DNA from 4 places in the Paenibacillus sp. FA6 genome. Region 1 is predicted to be linked to each of the others. Evidence: riboswitches for the same ligand, from Rfam matches in the RefSeq annotation. Region 1 holds a riboswitch; each other region holds the start of a gene.
The links. Region 1 has a riboswitch for cobalamin ahead of metE (5-methyltetrahydropteroyltriglutamate--homocysteine S-methyltransferase). Riboswitches for the same ligand answer to the same signal wherever they lie in the genome.

Region 2: linked by a shared signal. The riboswitch ahead of ACP8HI_RS19580 (anaerobic ribonucleoside triphosphate reductase) and the one ahead of metE (5-methyltetrahydropteroyltriglutamate--homocysteine S-methyltransferase) in region 1 are both predicted to bind cobalamin.
Region 3: linked by a shared signal. The riboswitch ahead of ACP8HI_RS16850 (ABC transporter substrate-binding protein) and the one ahead of metE (5-methyltetrahydropteroyltriglutamate--homocysteine S-methyltransferase) in region 1 are both predicted to bind cobalamin.
Region 4: linked by a shared signal. The riboswitch ahead of ACP8HI_RS02970 (S-layer homology domain-containing protein) and the one ahead of metE (5-methyltetrahydropteroyltriglutamate--homocysteine S-methyltransferase) in region 1 are both predicted to bind cobalamin.

Annotation. Positions count from the first base shown of each region.
Region 1 covers NZ_CP188820.1:4,127,745-4,131,964, reverse strand. The annotation lists gene ACP8HI_RS19020 (alpha-N-arabinofuranosidase) at 190-1,680, shown strand; gene ACP8HI_RS19015 (DUF6171 family protein) at 1,677-1,952, shown strand; cobalamin riboswitch at 2,164-2,357, shown strand; gene metE (5-methyltetrahydropteroyltriglutamate--homocysteine S-methyltransferase) at 2,504-4,220, shown strand, end outside.
Region 2 covers NZ_CP188820.1:4,259,648-4,263,867, reverse strand. The annotation lists gene ACP8HI_RS19580 (anaerobic ribonucleoside triphosphate reductase) at 1-1,918, opposite strand, end outside; cobalamin riboswitch at 1,965-2,228, opposite strand; gene ACP8HI_RS19575 (MTH1187 family thiamine-binding protein) at 2,430-2,732, shown strand; tRNA gene ACP8HI_RS19570 (tRNA-Thr) at 2,817-2,887, shown strand; gene ACP8HI_RS19565 (glycosyltransferase) at 3,233-4,220, shown strand, end outside.
Region 3 covers NZ_CP188820.1:3,592,035-3,596,254, forward strand. The annotation lists gene ACP8HI_RS16840 (ABC transporter ATP-binding protein) at 1-548, opposite strand, end outside; gene ACP8HI_RS16845 (FecCD family ABC transporter permease) at 545-1,591, opposite strand; gene ACP8HI_RS16850 (ABC transporter substrate-binding protein) at 1,588-2,595, opposite strand; cobalamin riboswitch at 2,840-3,003, opposite strand; gene ACP8HI_RS16855 (histidine phosphatase family protein) at 3,137-3,739, opposite strand; gene cbiB (adenosylcobinamide-phosphate synthase CbiB) at 3,730-4,220, opposite strand, start outside.
Region 4 covers NZ_CP188820.1:649,011-653,230, reverse strand. The annotation lists gene ACP8HI_RS02970 (S-layer homology domain-containing protein) at 1-1,954, opposite strand, end outside; cobalamin riboswitch at 2,111-2,310, opposite strand; gene ACP8HI_RS02965 (uracil/xanthine transporter) at 2,348-3,646, opposite strand; gene ACP8HI_RS02960 (DUF4127 family protein) at 3,999-4,220, opposite strand, start outside.

The DNA.
Region 1 (4,220 bases):
AGGTTTGGTGCGGGTGTGATGTTCTACAATAATTGGAGTTAGTATGCTTCGATGAAAGGATTGTTTTAACGCATAGAAGTAAGCGCTTAATCTCATAGTTGACACTTCTAGATAGGAGTATTAAACTTATGGTTAATACGTTTATTAAAACATAATACAAATATTAATAACTGAAAGTGAGGCTGTACAATGGTCAATCAAATTACGATTCATGCAGATCAACCAACGGGTACAATTAACCGTAACATTTATGGTCATTTCTCCGAGCACTTGGGACGGTGTATTTACGAAGGGTTCTGGGTAGGAGAGGATTCACCTATTCCTAATACTGCTGGGATTCGTAATGACGTGGTTAAGGCTCTAAAACATATTAAGATACCTGTATTACGCTGGCCGGGAGGCTGCTTCGCTGATGAATATCATTGGAAGGATGGCATCGGACCACGTGAGAATCGTAAGCAAATGGTTAATACGCATTGGGGCGGTCTAGTGGAGAATAACCACTTTGGAACACATGAGTTTCTTCTATTATGTGAGATGCTAGAGTGCGAGCCTTATATATCTGGGAATGTGGGTAGTGGCACCGTTCAGGAAATGTCTGAATGGGTGGAGTATATGACCTTTGATGGCGTGTCTCCGATGGCGGAATTGCGCAGTGAGAACGGTCAAGATAAGCCATGGAAAGTTAAATATTTCGGAGTAGGTAATGAGAACTGGGGCTGCGGTGGTAATATGCGTCCTGAATATTATGCTGACCTATACCGCCAATTTCAGACCTATGTCCGTAACTATGGGGACAATAAAATTCACAAAATTGCTTGTGGCCCGAATGTGGATGACTATCAGTGGATGGAAGTCCTGATGGCAAATGCACATCGCCACATGGATGCAATCAGTCTGCATTACTATACTCTCCCTGGAGACTGGGCTAACAAGGGCGCAGCTACAGGATTTGAGGAGTCTGATTGGTTCATCACGTTAAAGAAGGCGTTATGGATGGATGAGTTGATTACGAAACATACAACTATCATGGATCGCCATGATCCTGAGAAGCGTGTAGGACTTATCGTAGATGAGTGGGGCACTTGGTTCGATGTAGAGCCAGGAACGAATCCAGGTTTCTTGTATCAACAGAACACCATTCGTGACGCATTGGTTGCAGGATTGACCTTCCATATTTTCCATGAACACTGTGATCGGGTGGAGATGGCGAATATTGCTCAAGTCGTGAATGTATTGCAATCCGTTATTTTGACAGAAGGCGAGAAAATGATTCTTACACCTACGTACCATGTATTTGATATGTATAAGGTGCATCAAGATGCTGAGCTTCTATATAGCCATACCGTGACCGCGGATTATGAGCTGGATGGCAACAAGATACCGCAAGTGTCTGTATCTGCTTCCAGAGATAAGCAAGGTGTAATCCATATTAGCTTGTGTAACTTGAGTCATCAAGATGGGGCAGATTTGAACATTGATCTGCGTGGATTAACTGGAAGTAACGTGAAAATAAGCGGAACGGAATTAAAGGCTGCAACAATGGATGCTCATAATACATTTGATCAACCTGACAATGTTGCACCATCTGAATTCACTGCATTTAAACAGATTGGAACAGATATTCAAGTGAAGCTTGCTCCAATGTCGGTAACGGTGCTAGAACTGATTGCGGAATGATTGGACAAGACGCTACATGTAAAGGATGCCGTGAAGAGTACAGAGTAACGGATCAGCAAATTGCTCGTATACTCTCTTCAGTTAAATTAACTCCAGAGCAAAGTGTAACCGATGCGGTATATGTCGAACGATTACAGATATGTAGTGGCTGTACCAAGCTAATGAATAATCATACTTGCACGTTATGTGGCTGTATCGTGCCAGTTATAGCGAAGTTTAGAGATAAGAAATGCCCCTATCCAGGGGATGATCGCTGGGCAAGTTGTAGTTAATTTGGTCTACCAATTAGTAGGATGAAGTAGCTTGATTCTAGGAATATGACGAATTTAGTGCTATACGAATTGTACGAAGTCGGATGAGAATCCGGCTTTTTGTATTTGATATTTGAATTAATCACGACTATAATGGTGGGAGAACTAATTAAATGATATAGTTGCATGAAAATTCACACTAATGTATATTATGCATATAAGACAATGACAAATGAATATTGTGGAAATAGGTGCTCTAGTTTATATAGCTTGAGCTTAAAAGGGAAGTTCGGTGTAATACCGACGCGGTCCCGCCACTGTAACAGAGGAGTCGCTGCTAAGTAACCACTGATTTTAGGATCGGGAAGGGGAGCAGATAGATTACGATTCTGGAGCCAGGAGACCTACCTATTTAGACAGCACTGCTTTACCTACGGGAGATAGGAAGGTGTTAAAGATTGCAGCCAAGCTAGGCATATTTGAGGCATCTTTATCCTTTTTATTGAGGAGAGAGATGTCTTTTTTGATATGAAATTTAGTTATAAGGAAATATGAGGAGGAGTTATTTACACATGTTAAAGAATAGTAATCTAGGTTATCCGCGTATTGGAGCTAATAGAGAATGGAAGAAGACACTAGAAGCATACTGGGCAGGCAAGCTTGATGAAACGCAACTAACGAGTCAGTTGGAGAGTATTCGATTGGATCATTTGAAGCTTCAGCAAGAGAAAGGAATTGACCTTATTCCTGTAAATGATTTCTCGTACTATGATCATATACTGGATGCGACAGCAATGTTTGGACTTGTACCCGAACGCTTTCATTATGAAGGAGGCGTTGTTCCGTTCTCTACCTATTACGCTATGGCAAGAGGAGATAAGGGTGCGGCAGCATGTGAAATGACCAAATGGTTTAATACCAATTATCATTATATTGTGCCAGAACTGAATGGGGCAGTCCCAACGCTTACTGAGAACCGCCCACTCAAAGCCTATCAAGAAGCGAAAGAAAAGCTGGGAATCGAAGGGAAACCTGTATTGATTGGATTGTATACTTATTTGAAACTATCCAAAGGTTATGAGCCGGATCAACTAGATGATCTAATAGAGCAATTCCTACCGATCTACACACAAATTGTACAGGAACTAGCACAAGAGGGTGTTCAGTGGCTACAAATTGATGAGCCTATTCTTGTTACATCGATAACGCAAGAGGATCTGGTACGAATTCGTCGTATTTATACAGCCTTGCATGAAGCAGCACCAGAATTGAATGTGATGCTACAAACGTATTTTGAAGCGGTCGATCATTATGAAGAGATTGTTTCACTACCAGTTCAGGGATTCGGGCTTGACCTAGTTCATGGATTAGAACAGAATTTGCAGTCGATTAAGAAGTTCGGATTCCCTGAAGGGAAAACATTGGGTGCCGGTGTGATTGACGGACGTAACATTTGGCGTTCTAATCTTGAAACTCCGCTTCAATTGCTGAAAGAGCTCTCTGAATTTGTATCTTATGATCGTATTATCGTTCAACCATCTTGCAGCCTACTGCATGTTCCGGTGACCACTAAACCAGAAACAGCATTAGATCCTGTGTTACGAGATGCTCTGGCCTATGCGGATGAGAAGTTAGATGAGATTGTTCTTCTTACGCAAGCTGCTAGTGGTAGTCAAGAGGATGTACAAGTAAAGTTAGATTATAGTCGAAAGGCAGTCGAAGCACTTAATGCATCTCAGTCGAGAAATCGTGTTCATGTTCGACAAGCTGCTGCTAATATAGATACACAGCCATCGACAAGAAAGAGTACGTTCGATAAGCGCCACGTTAGCCAACAAGAGAAATGGCAACTTCCATTCTTACCAACGACGACGATTGGTAGCTTCCCACAGTCACCCGAGATCAGAAAGGCACGTCAGAATTGGAGAAAGGGAGAATGGACGAACGAGCAATATGAGAAGTTCATTCAAGAGCAGATTCAAATCTGGGTTAAATTACAAGAAGAGATTGGGATAGATGTATTAGTTCATGGCGAATTTGAAAGAACGGATATGGTTGAATTTTTCGGTGAGAAATTGAATGGGTTCGCATTTACATTGAATGGTTGGGTACAATCCTATGGCTCACGCTGTGTGAAGCCGCCGGTGATTTACGGAGATGTAGAATTCATTGCTCCGATGACTGTGAAAGAAAGTGTGTACGCACAGTCGTTAACAGATAAACCGATGAAGGGTATGTTGACAGGCCCATTGACGATATTGAACTGGTCCTTTGTACGTGATGATCTTC
Region 2 (4,220 bases), 130 kb from region 1:
TAAAGCGAGTCTGGTAATCACCCGTTAGGTAACCGGTCACTCGACGCAGGCGATACATGGGCACGTCGATTTCCTTTGTTCCACAGTGTGGGCAGGTATCCCCGATAATGCCTTCGTAATGGCAAGCGCTACAACGATCAATAGGATGGTTAATGCTGAAATAGCCAATATTTTGTGATAATGCAAACTGAACTATTTTGAGAAAAGCAGTCTGGTTACTACGCACATTTCCATCTAATTCAATATAAGAGATAGCTCCTGCATTGCACAATTCATGAAAAGGGGCTTCAAGTGAAATCTTCCGCGCAGCTGGCAGGTTATAATACACCGGTACGTGAAAAGAATTAGTGTAGTATTCGCGGTCCGTTACGCCTGGAATGGACCCGAATACTTCTCGATCTTTTTTCGTGAACTTGCCTGACAGACCTTCAGCTGGTGTAGCCATCAACGTGATGTTAAGATCATGTTCTTCACTCTTCAGATCACAGTAGCGACGCATGGAGGAGATGAGTTCCAAGGCTTTGGTATATACTACATCACTTTCAGCGTGATGTTTACCATACATAGCCTTCATGCATTCACCCAGACCGATGAAACCTATGGACAGGCTACCGTGCTTCAAGCATTCTTCTACGGAGTCGTCAGGACCTAGCAGTTCTCCGCCTTCCCAGACCCCTTCACGCATCATAAAGTCCGAGGCTTTGGCAGGTTGGCGAGATTGGATTTTGTAACGGTGTAATAGTCCATCAAGTGCGATATCTAGGAAATGATAGAGATCTTGTTGGAATCCATCCTCATTAGGCTTGATATTGCCATTAACTACACCGTGTTTGATACCCAACTTAACAAGATTAATCGTATTGAAGGATAAGTTACCTTTACCAGACAAACGGTTGCGACCATGTCGATCGGCAAGCACACGAGTACGGCAACCCATCGTAGCGAATTCAGTATTGGGATCTGCTGGATCATAATACTGTAGGTTGAAGGGAGCATCTATGTTGGCGAAATTAGGATACAATCGTTTCGTTGAGCATTCAACCGCCTTCAAGAAAAGATCATAGTTAGGATCCCCTGGCGACTGATTGATACTACGTTTGCATTTGAAGATTTGAATGGGGAATACAGGTGTTTCGCCACATCCAAGCCCGTTCATGGTTGCGCTAAGTAAACTATCAATGATCATTTGACCTTCAAGTGAGGTGCATGTCCCATAATTGATGCTGGTGAATGGAATCTGACCTCCAGCGCGGCTGGACATCGTATTTAGGTTATGGATTAAGCTCTCAGCAGCTTGAAGGCATTCTGACCTAGTTTCTTGCATAGCAAAAGAATAAGAACGTGGATGAGAGTTGGGTAACGATAGGTTACCTAGATGGATGTTACACTCTTCGACCACAGAAGTCTCATTAAAGTAGTGTACCCCTTTTTGAAAATGTTTCGCAAATGACTTGGCGACATATGGAGCTAAATCATGATCCAGTTTGCTCCCGGAAACGCCGCCGTATTGAGAATTTTGCTGACATTGAAATATTATCGCAACTAAGGCCATCGCAGTTGAAATGGATTGTGGTGTGCGAACACTGCCACTTCCTGTACTGAAGCCCCGAGATAGAAGTTTGTCGAATGGAATGAAGATACAATTCGTGCTACCTACCGCGTATTGATCAAGATCATGTACATATAAATCATTATGATCCACGGCAGCCATGAGTTGTTTGGGGATTATGTAATATCTTGCGTACCATTTAGCATATTCACTGCCGAATTTCCCTATTTTCCCTGAAAAGCTTTCCCCATTCAGATTGGCATTCTCACGTAGCATTTCTACATTTAGACTCTCTGTAATATCGTGGCCAAAACCTGATACCTCATGTAGCATCTTTTCTTCCAAGGAGAAGCTACTTCTAGATTCCATAAGTACCATTATTATATTCCACCCTTCCTATTTCACCGTAGGATTTATTGTGTATGTCGAACAGGCAGGTCTCCTGACTTCCCAAGCAAACGGATTCGTGCTCCATATATAGATGGAGTTCGTTTATTCGGCAACTAGCGCCTTCCCATAAGCTTGTGCTCACAGTGGCAATGGCTGTGCCTATTCGACTGCAATATGCAGCTCGATTCTTGGGTTACAGTGGCGGGACCGTGATGGAATTGCACCATACTTCCCTTTTAAGATCCGGATTTGATGTACGAGCCGAATCACCTGTTTTCACTATATTTAGTGGCGCTATATAAATCTAACTCAATATATGGTGTTTGTAAACAAGTATTAATGAAAGATTCTCATGAAAAAATCATGAAAACCCTGCCAAGCCTTCTATGACTTGCGTTTGCGAGAAAGAATAAAATATTTGTGTTATATTTTGCGAAAAGAATGTGAAATGGTTACAATAGATCAAGAAATGTAAGAGGAGGAAATAAACATGGCGATTGCAGAAGTGACAGTCATTCCGATAGGAACGCAAACAACAAGTCTAAGTGCTTATGTTGCGGATATGCAGCGAGTTCTGAAAGATCAGCAGGGAATAACGTATCAATTAACATCGATGAGTACCATCATTGAAGGGCCTCTTGAATTAGTATGGAGTGCTATTGCCGCATTGCATGAATCTCCATTTCTATCGGGGGCAGAGAGAGTCTCTACGTCTGTTAAACTGGATGATCGTCGGGATAAGGCATCCTCTAGTGCACAGAAAATACAGTCGGTTCAAGAAAAATTAAAGTAATCTCAAATCTGCCAAAGAGTGACCATTGTTTTTTGGTAGATTAGAGTTGAAATAATGGTTTTCTGAAGGAAAGATGCTATTTATGCTGGTGTAGCTCAGGGGTGAGCAACACATTCGTAATGCGTAGGCCGGGGGTTCAATTCCCTTCACCAGCATCCTGCAAGACCTTATGTGGCGCGGATTCTCATATTTGAGAATCCGCGCTTCTTTTGCTAGATTAGAAAGTATAATTTTTTTCGTGGAACTTATTGTGTTGAAGTTAATTCGAAAAAGATCGAAACCGGAGGAAAAAGAGGGAAGTCTAACCCCTACTCCAAGAGAAGAAAGATGCATTCCGCCCCTGATAATAACTCTTGTACCAAAGACGCCGACAGGCGTTTTTCTTAATTTAAAACATATTTTTTAAGAGTTTAGTTATAAGCCGTTTCGAATCTTGTTTCTTACCATTTAATAATAGAAGAATATAAAAGAAATTCTTCAAAAAGAATGGGGTGAAGAAGTTGGATGATAAAGATGTAAGAGTGCTTATGATTTTGGATGCCTTTGACATAGGTGGAACAGAGACGCATGTTCTTTCTCTTACAAAAGAATTATTAAAACAAGGAGTATCAGTTTTTGTAGCAGGGGACGCAGGGCCTTTGGAAAATAAATTTAGAATGCTGTCATGTGAAGTCTATAATTATAAAAAAAATAAGGAAGAATTTGTTGAATGGACACGAACCAAAGGAATAAACTTGATCCACGCTCATTTGGAGAGTAGTGCCAGATATGCGGTACAATTATCTCAAAAGTTAAATATTCCGATGATTTATACGATTCACGGAACTTACTACGATAACTCGATATTGCACGAGGCAATCAATAAATGCTCAATTAAACCTACTTTTATTAGTGTCAGTATACCTGTTCAGAAATGGTTGGGAAATAAAGGTATCTATTCGATCCATGTCCCAAATGGGATTGATATGAATGAATTTGCTGTAAAGAAATCAGATCTCAAGGAAAAATTAAATATCCCTGAAAAATCTAGAGTTTTACTGTACGCCAGCAGACTGGAAGATGAGAAATATGAGATATGCAAGCTGTTGTTAAAGGCATGTGAAAATAAATTGCTTAAAGAGTTTCCAGACATGCATCTTCTTATTGCCGGTGACGGTATGAAGACCGAAAAAATAAAAACGCGTATTAACGAAACAATCAAATCAAATCGCATCCAGTATATAGGGAATCGATTGGATATGCCTGATTTGTATTCAATAAGTAATTATGTTGTGGGAACTGGAAGAGTTGCTTTGGAAGCCATATTTTGTGAGCGACCAGTAATAGCTATCGGTGCAGCTGGAACCTTCGGATTGGTAACATTAGATAATTTTGATAAGGCAATGCAGTATTACTTTTGTGATCATAAAATGCTTCTTCCCTTGAACCAAGCTAATATTACAAACGCTGTGAAAGATGCATTGCTCTTGGAAAACCCGAATTTACTTG
Region 3 (4,220 bases), 540 kb from region 1:
GTAGAAACCATTTCCATGAACTGAAGCTGATAGTAAATATCCAAATATGTTGTCGGTTCATCTAGCAATAAAATACGTGGCTCCTGTGCCATCACTTTACCCAATGCGACACGTTGCCTTTGTCCACCACTGAGTTCATCCAATGGGCGATCACTTAGATCAATCAGTTGTAATCTGGACATGATGTCATCAATAATGGTTGCAGAATTATTACCCCGATCTCGTCCGAGCCAGTCTTGAAATGGGTATCTACCCATTTCTATAATATCTCGAACCGGATAATGAATCGCAGGAAGACCATCTTGCTGGAGTACGGCTAACATCTGAGATAGCTCCCGTCGACTATAGTCCGAGACATGACGTCCCTGAATCATAAGTTCCCCGCTACTGACCTTATCGACTCCAGATATTAGTTGGAGAAGTGTTGATTTACCACTCCCATTAGGACCGATGATGCCCCACCACTCACCTTCTCGTATCGACCAATCTACATCTCGAAGTGCGGAGAATTCACCATATTTTTTGGATACCTTTGTCACCTCGATCATATCATACCTCCGTTCCTCTGCTTCTTATTACGGTACAGCAAATAAGCAAAGAACGGCGCACCTATGAATGCTGTAACAACTCCAAGCGGAATTTCCGTAGGAGCAAGAAGTGAACGCGCAACGGTATCACACCACATGGTGAAGATCGCGCCCCCAAGTGCTGATAATGGAACGATAAGTCGATAATCAGGTCCGGTAATCAATCTAATGATATGAGGAATAACGAGTCCTACAAATCCAATCACACCGGATACGGATACAGCCGCTGCTGTAAGCAAGGTGGATATGATCAATGTTCTCAGCTTAAGTCGCTCCACATGAAGACCCATATGCGCAGCCTGACGTTCGCCAAGTGCCATTAAATTCAAAGAACGTGCACTACCCCAAATAACAACAAATCCAACCAATACGTATGGCAACAGCATAAGTGTATATGACCATCCGCGGAAACTAAGTCCCCCCATCGTCCAGAACATGATCTCATTAATCGTCTGCTTCGACATCACAGTTAAGAAGGATACGATTGCACCTAGAAATGATTGCATAACAACACCGGATAAGATCAGACTATTTGTGGGGATCTTACCTCCATCGCGTGCTAAAGATAGGACTCCCCAAAGAGTCAATATGCCAGTTAAGAAAGCAACCAAAGGAAGAGTCCAAGCACCTACAAGTGAATACTGCATTCCGAAAAAAATAATAACAGCCGCACCAACAGAAGACCCAGAAGATACTCCAAGCGTAAATGGGTCAGCTAGGGGATTACGCAATACTCCCTGAAATCCAGAACCAGCAACTGCAAGTGCCGCGCCAACCAGCATACCTAGTATAATTCTAGGCAATCGCACCTTAAGCAGTATCTGTTCATATGCAGGACTCCATGTTGGAGTGATCGCATCACCAGCCCAAGGTAATCGGTGCAATAGAATCCCTATAATATCCTTGATAGGGAGCTCCACAGCCCCCATTCCAAGGCAGAGCAGGAAGCTCACGATAAGCAAGATTACCCCAAGTCCTCCATACCCAGCCAGTTTTTTACTCATGGCTTCATAAGTTCAGGATAAATAGCATTTGCAATGACTTTAAGACCTTCTGTCACCCGTGGACCCGGACGGCTAAGCAGGTTATCATCTAATGCATGAATAGCATCATTCTTAACCGCTGTAATTTTATTCCAGCCACTGCGAGCTTTAATAATCTGGTCTAATGTTTCCTTTGTATTCTCATCAATGACATTCTTGGAGTACAGAATGACATCAGGATTATCATTAATGATTTTCTCTTCACTGATTTCATTCCAACCCACCATATCTCCGGCAACGTTAACTCCGCCAGCTAGGGTGATTAACTCGTCCATAAACTCTCCACTACCTACCGTCCAGCCTAGGGAAAACTCAATATATACTTTCTTTTTCTGATCAGGAGTAAGTGATTTAACCGCTTCTGTCACTTCATCTCGCTCTTGTTTCATTTTTTCTGTAACGATCTTCGCTTCTGCTTGATGATCTGTAATCTGACCATACAATTCAATATTTGCAATGACATCATCCACCGATTTCGGATCTGTCTTGAAGATCGTAATTCCTAGACCACGCAGCTTCTCAGTAGCTTCTACACTCATAGAAATACCTGTAAGGACAAGATCTGGTTGTGCCGCAATAATCGCTTCCTCGTTTGGATTGTACAGACCACCCATTTTGGGCTTCGTTGTCACAGCTTCTGGATAATCATCATAATCAGATACTCCAACAACTTGATCATCTAATCCTAGCGCGAACAAGGCTTCCGTCTCGGCTGGGGAAATAGATACAATCTGCTTCGGAGCCTCTGTAAATGTAAATGTTTCACCTGTCGCATCCGCTACGGTTAGTGGATATTCCGTTCTCAATTCATTTGCCTGTTCTACGGGTGGAGTGACTTGTTCTGTAGGTGTTGGTGCTTGCCCTGTTACTTGCTTCGGTTCATTGTTACTTCCACAAGCCGCAAGTGATAGTACGAGTATGAGCGCTAAAGCCCCTGTGGTCCAATTCTTCCAAATTTGTTTCATTATTATTTCTCTCCTCTATCTTCTTATTCCATCATGTGCGAGATGCTTTCCTTGTTATTTCAATGAATCCCCTTTTCGAAAGGATATACGCATAGCAAAAACCCTGATCCTCTATTTCTAGAAAGAACCAGGGATTACGTCTGTACAGGCATCATATGTTACTACTATAGATGCCGTATGTTATGTACCTAAAATAAATCACAGGCACTTCCACAAGCCAAACGTAACCCTTTCCTCGAAGGATCGTCGTACTTCTCATAAGGCAGGTCTCCTGACTCACAGGTTAGCTAACATTCCTGATTCACAGTGGCGGGACCGTGCCGGATTCACACCGGCTTCCCCTTTAACTAGAGTTAAAAGCAATTATTTCAGCTTCTACATTCCTAGACCTTATAAGGTTATTATATTCATTTAAGCACAGTTCTTGCTTCTCTATTCAAAATTATAGATCAAAAAGAGATACCTTACAAACCAATTGTTAACAAGACCTTATAGTTCGAGTTCAAAAAGTCGGATTTTTGAACATCCTCTAAATATTGGGTCATTTTAAGCGTCCTACCCATTGCCCCTCATACATCGTAAGCTTCAACGATAACAAGCTTCCCGGATCAACGGTGAAATCCCAGAACATCAAGTCAGGAATCGTCATCGTGGCGAGTTGTCTGATGACCCCACCATGTGTAACAAGCAGTATAGAACGCATAGGGTTGTCGTTATCTTCTTCTTTCATAATACACACCAAACTGTCCATAAAGTCCACCAGTCTCTGCTGAAAACATCCCCAAGATTCTCCTCCTGGCGGAGTCACCGTTTGAGGATTGTCCAGCCATTCTCTATACATATCAGAATGCTTTAACTGATCGTAGGTCTGCCCCTCCCAATCTCCGAAATCCATCTCTCGCAAACGTTTATCAAAAGCCACCTGATCAGCTGAAGTAGGATATATCAAATCTAACGTTTCCCTACATCTCTTCAGATCACTGCAGAATACCTTTTGGAACACCCTTTCTTTAAGGGCTTCTTTCACTGACAAAAGCTCCAACTGTGACTCTTCGAGTATTCCTATATCCGTATGTCCCAAATAACGTTTGTCCCTGTTCCACTGCGTTCTGCCATGCCGAATACATACCAATTCTAACTCCATAATGTTCCACCCCAACCCCATATAGCAATAATACATAACACGAGGAATAACAGCGATGCGACTAGCATCAACCGTATGGTTGACTTAATATCCCCCTTAGCCATTGGACGTAAGAACTCACCCATATAGGCGCGAAAAGATACATCACCGTGATACGTATTCTCACCCCCGAGCCGGATACCTAGAGCTCCAGCTACAGCTGATTCAGGAAATCCACTATTAGGACTCGGATGGAGACGGGCGTCATGTCTTATGGTGCGATATGACCTTTTATAATCAAGACGCATAAGCCAACTACTAACGACCAATAGTACCCCTGTTATTCGAGCTGGAATGAAATTAGCGGCATCATCCAATCGGGCCGAAGCCCATCCTAAGTTGATATATTTATCATTCTTGTAACCAACCATGGAATCTAATGTATTCACAGCACGATAAGCCATCGCCAGTGGGGCTCCTCCAATAAGTGCATAGAACAACG
Region 4 (4,220 bases), 2.5 Mb from region 1:
TGACGATTAAGTCATTTCCACTGTCATAGGCGTACTCATTATTGCTACTATTTAGCCCTTCTGAATCACCAGCATATTTGTGAATCGCATGAATGGACCCACCTTGGATATAAGCAGCTTCCTTACCGCTCATCCCCGCAAAGGTTAACGTAATAAATTGGCTAAACTCTATCCTTGTATTGCCGCCCATGGAGAACGCTTGAATAATGTTATCCAGCTTCTCACCCTCAGGAACAATCCCGTTCACTTTATTTATTAATGCCGCATCAGTTTTATCTTTAGATGTCATTAATTCAAGTGCAGATGCATCACCACTTGTCACTTGTGAACCCTTCGGAATAACTAAGGATACATTCCCCTTCGTAGCCTTTAATTCAGGTAAACTGCTGTTCACAGGCAAATTAACACTAACCGTCGAATTCTTATCAGCTGGGATTTCTAATGTGATTTCTTTGTTGCTATCCTCTAGATGGATAGGAATGATATAATCTAGCTCATCTTCTGGAATGACAACTTCTGGTTGATCGCCAGATGGCAAGGTTACTTCTATTTCTTTTGGTGACTCTGGTACTTCTGGTACTTCTGGTACTTCATCAGTCATATCATAAAGACGGTTTTTACCATCTACAAATCGATCATAAGCAACAAGTGCATACGTACCTTGATCCGTAGCCATTCCATCTACTTGCCCTGATGCAATATGCTTAAAGCCACCTTCAGGTAAAGCAAAGGTAAGTAAAGCATCGATAGCTGACTTTCCATTTTTGATAAATCTTGAATCTGTATGTGGATCGATACCCAATCCGGTTAAAGCTACAACAACTTGTGCAGTACTTTCAGTGTTGCTACTACCCAAGCCCGCAAAATTACCCGTACTTGCATAACTACCATCGTCCTTTTGAGCTTGTGATAACCAAGTAATTGCCCGATCAACTGCAGCTCCTACATCCGTGTTCGTTGTATAATATGGCGTAAGTCCTTGTAGTGCCATTGCCGTTATATCGGGATCTGGGCCCCCACTGCCTAATGCCCATCCTGCTGCAGCATCAGTACCCTTCTTTATTTCTGCATTCAAAATATATTGTATGAGCATTTCTCTCGTTGTTTGAACGGTCACGCCTTGCACTTGTGGTACTTCGTAGTTCTTACTATCAAGTCCGATAAGAGCAAAGATAGGACCATTAATACCTTGTCTTAGAAGATAATTAAAATCAGCTAGAGATTTCTTTAAATCGTACCCACCGACATCACTTATATCTTTGCCAATGGAACCGAGTCCCAGTATTACTCTTGAATGTTCTGTACTTTTATTTTTATCAAGATGACCATTGTTGTTTTTATTTGAACTTAATTCAATTACTTTATTTACTACATTGCTATAGTAAGTTTCGTAATAGTTACTAGGCACAGGATAATTGGCTCTTGCTAGTGATAGAATCGACCACTCTCCGCTAATCGTTCCAAATGTCGGATTATCTACGGTTTGAACAAGAAAAGTAAGATTCTTATCTAACTGTTCCTTTATTACATCGGTGGATCTTACTTTGTTGAAGACTTCTTTGTAATGGACGACTAGAGTTTCCTCTGCCTTATTTCCTGCTCCGTCTATTGCAGTTATTATAACTATATTATCGCCAGCATCTAGAGAAACTTTGTATTCCTCATTTGAGGCTGATATGACAACGCCATTTAACCTAACCTCTGGCGTTATATCATGATATACATGGTCTGTGACCGTTACTTTAAAACCAAATTCCCTTTCTGTTACTTCCTCATTATTTACTAGTCCTTCTACTACAATAATTGGACTTTCTGTATCTTCCTCTTCCATATTCGTATGTACTTGTGGTACAGATTTTATTACATCCGCATATGACACAGTCAAACTAGTTGAAAACATGGACAAAAATACACTTACAACAAGTAACCAAGCTATGAATCTATTATTTCTCATTTGTACAAACTTCCTCTCATTCTCTTGCTCATAGTAAAAAACGTGATGACACCAACACAATAAAAAAACCCCTCAACATGACATAGTTAAGGGGTTTAATAGAGTAAACAGCTGATTAGCGTGCACTAAAAAACACCTTCCTATCCATCGTAGAGTTAAGGTATATCAAAACAGGCAGGTATTCTGGCTCAAGTATCATCATCCCTACAACCTTCCCAGTTTCCCAGTGGTTTCTTGCAAGGACTCCTCTATTACAGCGGCGGGACCGCGTGGGATTGTCACCCACTTCCCTTTTAACCAATTCATCGTTCAGTCTATCGAACGAAAACATCGGCACCTGTTTTTCTTATTTTATTATCTTGGTCATCATCATATCTAATATATCTTCTTTTGTCATGTTAATATTTTCTTGTCAATATCTCCCCATTTAATGGTAGTCTCCATGATCAGAGAAATAAGGACTCCCATGATGAATCCATTACTAATTATGGGTTGTACAACAGCAGGTAGATTAGCGAATAGCTTAACATCTATTGACATCAGACTTACCCCTATGAGAACTGGTGCTGCAACCCTATGAATAGTGATCGAATCAAATGTGTATCCCTTTAAACTTTTAAAAGAAGTTCCCAACAACTGAAGATAGGCAATAAATAGTACTGCGTTCCCCACTGAGATCGGGAGTGTTGCCAGCATTACCCCAAGGGACGGAATGATTCCTAGAATGATAATAAGTGCTCCTCCAATAAAGAATGGCTTTCGATGAAAGATTTGCGTACTTTCCAAAAATCCGATAGAAGAAGCAAACGGTGCGTAAGACACAAGCCCGAATAACGATGCTACCATACAATATGCACCTGTTAAGAAAAGGGAGTTTCGATATTGACTCGTTGAAGCCTTTTCATTTAATAGTTTAGAAGCTGCTTGAAGAGATGCGATCGTATTGCTCATATTAATAAAACAGCCTAAAAAAGTAATAGTGATAATCCCAAATTGTAAATTTGGACTGCCCAGTGGAAATATCGAAAAAACACCAACTTCGTTCCCACTTAGGGAGTTTGCAGTTGGAAAGAACATAGCATAAAGGCTCCATCCTACGACGATGCCGATTAATAATGAAAAGTTTCCTATGTTCTTACTTCCTTTAATTTTTAAGAGAGCTACAAAGATAGCAATTCCTAATGAAAACAATGTGATCGGCAAATCCAATGTCCCATCTTCATTCACTGTCAACATACCTTTAAAAAAAATAAAAGCGAGCTGAAACGTTAACAGTAACAAAAATACGTTCATCACCATTGGGCCGAATATCTTACGAATAAAAGGAATCGCATTACAGGCAGCCAATATCATAATTAGAGCCCCGGCAAGCAGCATTCCTGTAGCAATTCCCCCTCCGATTTCGACCAGACTAAGTCCAAGTGTAGGAGCAGATAAGCATAAGTTAAGAATTAAAGCCCACATGACACCGGAATGACCTTCCATCAAGGGAAACCGATGCCCAATTAAGCCCTGCAAAATACACGCGACACCTGTCACAATTAGCGAACTTCGTAGAATTGTAGCCACCTCATGGGGAGGTAAATCAAAAGCTAAACCGATTGAAATCGGCACAACGACAATGTTAGCAAAAATGAAAAACACCCATTGTATCGATGCAAATATCGTTACTCGAGAAGTAATTTCCTTCATACTCACCCTATCCTTTATATTAGTAAAATCTCTATTTCTGTTGATCTGATGATATCACAACAACAAAGTCAGCTAAGCTTAACAAATAGACCGCCCCTCGCAAGGTATGCAGTCTATGCTTTCTCGTATTATCGAAGCTTACCACTTAGAAGCTATGTATTGTGCATAATATCAGTAACTGCAAAATCCTTTTAACATTTCATTATAACCACATGCTCTTAAACTTGCAAAATGGAAATCTGTACAATCTAATTGGTCTTAATACAATCTGCCAAAAAAACCAAAGGCTGACCACCCATTTTTGTGGTTCCAGCCTTTGGTTCTGACTTGGTATTATATTAAATCAACCTTATCATTCCAATGTAACCTTAGGGCTTAAGGTAATTTCAAATACACGCTCCCAAATATAATCAGGATTTGCATACGCAAGTGATGCGCTAAAATATTCTGAAAATAACCACGTTGACCCGCTGATTTGGCGTACATTGCAAGCATTCGTCGAAGAGCCGATCCGGAAGGCACTTTTCCCTGCAAGGGTGTTTGTGTAAGTCTGCATCCGATCTCTCAGAAGGAT